3 regions of the Pseudomonas sp. GW822-FHT02G04 genome follow, and region 1 is predicted to be linked to each of the others. Evidence: predicted binding sites of a transcription regulator. Region 1 holds the regulator's gene; each other region holds the start of a gene.
The links. Region 1 encodes sigma-54, which starts transcription at its own class of promoters, with help from an activator protein. Its sites were predicted from a motif close to ANTGGCATNNANNTTGCTNT; they were not measured.
Positions count from the first base shown of each region.

Region 2: the regulator sigma-54 is predicted to act here: its motif matches at 1,506-1,525, upstream of AC1RO5_RS20690 (CmpA/NrtA family ABC transporter substrate-binding protein).
Region 3: the regulator sigma-54 is predicted to act here: its motif matches at 755-774, upstream of AC1RO5_RS23975 (flagellar basal body rod protein FlgF).

Region 1 covers NZ_JBXANU010000037.1:24,430-26,693, forward strand. The annotation lists gene AC1RO5_RS28810 (RNA polymerase factor sigma-54) at 157-1,650, shown strand; gene hpf (ribosome hibernation-promoting factor, HPF/YfiA family) at 1,725-2,033, shown strand; gene ptsN (PTS IIA-like nitrogen regulatory protein PtsN) at 2,046-2,264, shown strand, end outside.
Region 2 covers NZ_JBXANU010000017.1:127,052-129,315, forward strand. The annotation lists gene AC1RO5_RS20685 (ANTAR domain-containing response regulator) at 1-160, opposite strand, end outside; gene AC1RO5_RS20690 (CmpA/NrtA family ABC transporter substrate-binding protein) at 176-1,387, opposite strand; gene AC1RO5_RS20695 (quinone-dependent dihydroorotate dehydrogenase) at 1,615-2,264, shown strand, end outside.
Region 3 covers NZ_JBXANU010000023.1:60,110-62,373, forward strand. The annotation lists gene AC1RO5_RS23970 (sigma-54-dependent transcriptional regulator) at 1-425, shown strand, start outside; gene AC1RO5_RS23975 (flagellar basal body rod protein FlgF) at 829-1,569, shown strand; gene flgG (flagellar basal-body rod protein FlgG) at 1,615-2,264, shown strand, end outside.

The sequences.
Region 1 (2,264 bases):
GTGCTCGTCTCAATAAAAAATCAATAGTTTTTTATTGTTACAGCGCTCTAGGCAAACACTTCAGTTTCAGGCATATAATTTGCTTATGTTTGGCGCTTCGGCGCCCTGTAGTGGATGGCGCATGTGCGCCGGCGAATAAGGTGTTAAGCCCCTGCCATGAAACCATCGCTAGTCTTGAGAATGGGCCAGCAGCTGACGATGACACCGCAGCTGCAACAGGCCATCCGCCTGCTCCAATTGTCGACCCTGGACCTGCAACAGGAAATCCAGGAGGCCCTGGAGTCCAATCCGATGCTCGAACGCCAGGAAGAAGGCGACGACTTCGATAACGCCGACCCCTTGGCCGACAAAGCCGAACAGCAACCCAACGCCGACATTCAGGAACCCTCCTACCAGGAAACCGCCCCGACGGTGGATAACCTTGAGGAAGGCGACTGGAACGAGCGCATTCCCAACGAATTGCCTGTCGATACCGCCTGGGAAGACGTCTACCAGACCAGCGCCAGCAGCCTGCCGAGCAACGATGACGACGAGTGGGATTTCACCACCCGTACTTCGGCCGGTGAAAGCCTGCAAAGCCATTTGCTCTGGCAACTGAACCTGGCACCGATGTCCGACACCGATCGCCTGATCGCTGTGACCCTGATCGACTGCATCAACAATCAGGGCTATCTGGACGAAACCCTCGAGGAAATCCTAGAGGCCTTCGACCCGGAACTGGACATCGAACTGGACGAAATCGAAGCCGTCCTGCACCGCATCCAGCAATTCGAGCCCGCCGGTATCGGCGCCCGCAACCTCGGCGAATGCCTGCTGCTGCAACTGCGCCAACTGCCTGCCAAGACCCCTTGGCTGACCGAGGCCAAGCGCCTGGTCACCGATTACATCGACCTGCTCGGCAGCCGCGACTACAGCCAGCTGATGCGCCGCATGAAGCTCAAGGAAGATGAACTGCGCCAGGTGATCGAACTGGTCCAGAGCCTCAACCCGCGCCCGGGTTCGCAAATCGAGTCCACCGAAGCCGAATACGTCGTTCCCGACGTGATCGTGCGCAAGGACAACGAGCGCTGGCTGGTGGAGCTGAACCAGGAGTCGGTGCCACGCCTGCGGGTCAACGCCCAATACGCCGGCTTCGTACGCCGCGCCGATACCAGCGCTGATAACACCTTCATGCGCAATCAGCTGCAGGAGGCTCGCTGGTTCATCAAGAGCCTGCAAAGCCGTAACGAAACCCTGATGAAAGTGGCCACCCAGATCGTTGAGCATCAACGCGGCTTCCTGGAGTACGGCGACGAGGCCATGAAGCCGTTGGTGCTGCATGACATCGCCGAAGCGGTGGGCATGCACGAATCGACGATTTCACGGGTGACCACGCAAAAATTCATGCATACCCCACGGGGCATCTATGAACTGAAATACTTTTTTTCCAGCCACGTCAGCACCTCCGAAGGCGGTGAATGCTCGTCCACGGCGATCCGCGCGATCATCAAAAAACTGGTTGCTGCGGAAAATCAGAAAAAGCCGTTGAGTGACAGCAAGATCGCTGGTTTACTGGAGGCACAAGGCATTCAGGTGGCTCGCCGCACCGTCGCCAAGTACCGCGAATCCCTCGGGATCGCGCCTTCGAGCGAACGCAAGCGGTTGATGTAGAGCCACGCCACAGCGTTCCAGTGGTAGATCATCTGATCTACCGCTTTATGCACTGGCAACGAAGGAGAAGCTGTATGCAAGTCAACATCAGTGGACACCAACTGGAAGTGACCGAACCTCTTCGCACCTACATCGGCGAAAAACTCGAACGATTAGAGAGGCATTTCGACAAAATCACCAACGTGCAGGTCACGATGACGGTCGAGAAGCTCAAGCAGAAAATCGAAGCCACACTGCATATTCCCGGCAATGAAGTGGTCGCTAACGCGGAACATACCGATATGTACGCAGCGATCGACGCACTGACCGACAAGCTGGATAAACAACTCAAAAAGCATAAGGAAAAGACCCAGAGCCTCCTCCAGGGCGCTACCGGTCGTTAACACTCCCAACCCATGATCCGACTTGAAAGCATCCTGACCCCCGGCCGTTCCCTCGTGAACGTGCCGGGCGGCAGTAAAAAGAAAGCCCTCGAGCAAATTGCCAACCTCATCCATCGCGAAGTGCCGGATCTGGCCATGCAGGATGTCTTCGAGAGTCTGGTCGCCCGTGAAAAACTCGGTTCCACCGGTTTTGGCAACGGTATCGCCATCCCCCACTGCCGTCTCAAGGGC
Region 2 (2,264 bases), on a different contig from region 1:
TATCGATCAGGATCACGTCCGGACGCACCGTTTCGACGCGCGCGGGCAGGTCAATGGTCAGGCCGGATTCGTCGATGACTTCGAACCCGGCTTCAGTCAGCGCCGCTTTCAGACGCCCGACTTTTTTCGCGGTGTCATTGATCAGCAGGATACGCAACATATTCGCAGGCTCCTGTCAGCGGCTGGCGAGAAGGGGAGCGCTGTCGCTCATGGCGTGCAGCGTGAAGCTGCGGGCATAGCCGGCCGGGTCCGAACCGTCCCAGACTTTGCCGTCGATCAGTTGACTGCTGCGCATTTCCTGAGACTGGGCGGGTACACCGACAGCGCTGGCGGCCTCTCGGTACAAGTCTAGTTGCTGGACCTGACGGGCCACGCCGAGGTAATCCGGGTCGTCGCGCAATAAGCCCCAGCGACGGAACTGGGTCATGAACCACATACCGTCGGACAAATACGGCAGATTGACCTCGCCGCCGCCGTGGAAACGCATCGCGTGCGGGTCTTGCCAGTGATTGCCCAGGCCGTCGGTATAGTCACCGAGCAAGCGCGGTTCGATGCAGTCGAGCGGGGCATCGAGGTATTCGGGGGCGCTCAACAGTTGCGCGGTGCTGCGGCGATTTTCGCGGTTGGCTTCGATGAAGCGGCTGGCCTCGAGGATCGCCATCACCAGGGCCCGGGCGGTATTGGGGTATTGCTCGACGAAGGCGCGGGTGCAGCCGAGGACTTTTTCCGGGTGATCGGGCCAGATGGTCTGAGTGGTGGCCATCGTGAACCCGAGATTCTGTTGTACCGCGCTGGCAGCCCACGGTTCGCCGACGCAGAATCCGTCGATGCGCCCGGCTTGCAGGTGCGCGACCATTTGTGGCGGCGGCACCACCACGCTGTCGACATCCTGCAATGGATGAATGCCCTGGCTCGCCAGCCAGTAATACAGCCACATGGCGTGGGTGCCCGTGGGAAATGTCTGGGCGAAGGTCAGTTTTGGGCGACTTTGGTGCACGTGATGGTCCAGTGCTTCAGGACTGGTCACGCCCAAGGCCTGCAAGCCGTGGGAGAGGTTGATGCTCTGGCCGTTCTGGTTCAGGCCCATGAGCACGGCCATGTCGGTGGACGCTACGCCGCCGATGCCCAGGTGCACGGCGTAAATCAGGCCGTACAGGCTGTGGGCGGCGTCGAGTTCGCCGCTGACCAGTTTGTCCCGCAGGTTGGCCCAGGACGACTGGCGCTTGAGGTTCAGGGTCAGGCCATAAGGCTGGGCGAAGCCCTGGGTGGCGGCGACCACCACTGAGGCGCAGTCGCTCAGGGCCATGAAGCCAAGGTTGATTTCGGTTTTTTCCGGGGCATCGCTGCCGTTGACCCAGGCCAGTGGGCCGGCTGATGGTTCATTCATCGATTTGCACCTTCCAAAAAAAAACGTCGTCCCATGGCCTCTGCGCGAGCAGAGGCGGTGACGACGCCATTGTCCTGCCACTCATCCCGTCGTTGGCATGAGTGCCGATGCCCATGTTGGTGCAAGGCATATGCCATCGCTGGCTGATTTTGTCGCGCGCCTCGCGTGAAGCTCTGATGCACGGCTATAATCGCCGCCTCTCATCGCCAACCGAGTCAAGCCTGCCCATGTACACCCTGGCCCGTCAGCTGCTGTTCAAACTTTCCCCGGAAACCTCCCACGATCTGTCCCTGGACCTGATCGGCGCGGGCGGGCGTTTGGGCCTCAACGGCTTGCTGTGCAAGGCACCGGCAAAAATGCCGGTGACGGTCATGGGCCTGGAATTCCCGAACCCGGTGGGTCTGGCGGCCGGTCTGGACAAGAACGGCGCGGCGATCGACGGATTTGCCCAACTGGGTTTCGGTTTCGTCGAAATCGGCACCATCACCCCGCGCCCGCAACCGGGTAATCCGAAACCACGGATTTTCCGCTTGCCGCAAGCCGAGGCGATCATCAACCGCATGGGTTTCAACAACCTTGGCGTCGATCACTTGCTCGCTCGCGTGGCCGCGGCCAAGTACAAGGGCGTGCTGGGTATCAACATCGGCAAGAACTTCGATACGCCGGTTGAACGTGCGGTCGACGATTACCTGATCTGCCTGGACAAGGTTTACGCCCATGCCAGCTACGTGACGGTCAACGTCAGCTCGCCGAACACGCCGGGCCTGCGCAGCCTGCAATTCGGCGACTCGCTCAAGCAATTGCTCGCCGACCTGGCCACGCGCCGCGCGGAATTGGCCTTGCGCCACGGCAAACATGTACCGCTGGCGATCAAGAT
Region 3 (2,264 bases), on a different contig from region 1:
TGCGCGAATGCCTCGACGGACTAGCACCGCTGGTGGAGCACTTCCTCGATCAGGCCAGTCGACAGATCGGTTGCCCGCTGCCGAAACTGGCACCGGCGGCGATGGAGCGGCTCGGTCATTATCACTGGCCGGGTAACGTGCGGCAGTTGGAAAACGTGCTGTTTCAGGCGGTCTCCCTGTGTGAGGGTGGCACCGTCAAAGCCGAGCACATTCGTCTGCCGGACTACGGCGTGCGTCAGCCGCTTGGCGATTTCTCCCTCGAGGGCGGGCTGGACGAGATTGTCGGGCGCTTCGAGAAAGCCGTGCTGGAACGCTTGTATTCCGAGCACCCGAGCAGTCGGCAACTGGGCAAGCGGTTGGGGGTTTCCCATACCACCATTGCCAATAAGTTGCGCGAGTATGAGGTCGGCAAAGAGCCCGGCTGACTGATCGTTCCCACGCTCTGCGTGGGAATGCAGCCCGGGACGCTCTGCGTCCCATAAGCGGACGCGGAGCGTCCATTGAGGCATTCCCACGCGGAGCGTGGGAACGATCAACCGAATTATTGCAGGCAGATCGCGCAGGCAGGTTTTGCGGCCGCTTCGCGCCCGAGCGGGAGCAAGCTCCCTCGCCACAGGGGAACGATCAGCGTCCAGGCTGATCCTTGCCTCTTGGCGGCATAACACCGCCGGTTTTTCGTCTTCGATACATTCCCCCAATCCCCTCTAAACCCCTCAAGTCCTTTGTTTGCCGGGCCTGGCGCCGCCAGAAAAAAGTTGGTCTGCAAATTGCTTATGGCTCAGCAGTACAGCGGTGGGCGGCAAACGTCCGGCATGCAGAGGAAAGAGTGTGGACAAGTACCTTTATGTGGCAATGACCGGCGCCAGCCAGAATGCACTGGCGCAGAAGGCTCATGCCAACAACCTGGCGAACATCTCTACCAATGGTTTTCAGAAGGACCTGGAGCAGGCCCGTTCGATGCCGGTGTTTGGTGACAGCTTTCCGGCGCGTGCGTTTGCCATGAGCGAACGTCCGGCCACCGACTTCTCCCCGGGCGCACTGGTGCAAACCGGTCGCGACCTCGATGTCGCGGTGCAAGGCAACGGCTGGATCGCCGTGCAAAACCCCGATGGCGGTGAAAGCTACGTGCGCACCGGCAGCCTGAATGTCGACGCGCTGGGTGTACTGCGCGCCGGCAACGGCATGCCGGTGATGGGCAATGGCGGGCCGATTGCCGTGCCGCCCGAGCAGCAGATCGAAGTCGGCGAAGACGGCACCGTCAGCATCCGCGCGATGGGCGAAGGCCCGCGTGTGATGGCCGAAGTCGACCGCATCAAGCTGGTCAACCCGGACTTCAAGAACATGACCAAAGGCCTGGATGGTTCGATCCACACCAAGGACGGCAAGCCGGCGCAAGCCGATGCCGGCGTCAAACTGGTGTCCGGGTTCCTCGAGTCGAGCAACGTCAATGCCGTGGAAGAAATGACTTCGGTACTGGCGCTGGCCAAGCAGTTCGAGCTGCACATCAAGATGATGAACACCGCCAAAGACGATGACCAGGCCATGGCTCGGGTCTTGCAGATCAGCTAATTATCAGAACGTCGCGCCGTAAAACAGGCGCACGAGGAGAATCGAATGCTTCCGGCTCTATGGGTTGCCAAAACAGGTCTGTCCGCCCAGGACACCAACCTCACCACCATTTCCAACAACCTGGCGAACGTATCGACCACGGGTTTCAAACGTGACCGCGCCGAGTTCCAGGACTTGCTGTATCAGATCAAACGCCAGCCAGGCGCCCAGTCGACCCAGGACAGCGAACTGCCGTCGGGTCTGCAAGTGGGTACCGGTGTGCGCATCGTCGGCACCCAGAAAAACTTCACTGCCGGCAGCCTGCAAACCACCGAGCAGCCGTTGGACATGGCCATCGATGGTCGCGGTTTCTTCCAGATTCTGCAGCCCGATGGCACCACGTCCTACACCCGTGACGGTACCTTCCACCTGGATTCCAACGGCCAGATCGTCAACGCCAGCGGCTTTGCCCTGGAGCCGGCCATTGTCATTCCGAACAACGCCCAGACGTTCACCGTTGGCCGTGACGGCACCGTGTCCATCACTGTTGCCGGCAGCCCGGCCGCCCAAGTGATCGGCAACCTGCAAACCGCCGACTTCATCAACCCGGCTGGTCTGCAAGCCGTGGGCAACAACCTGTTCCTGGAAACCGCTGCCAGTGGCGCGCCGCAAGTCGGCACCCCGGGCCTTGCCGGTTTTGGCACCACGCTGCAGAA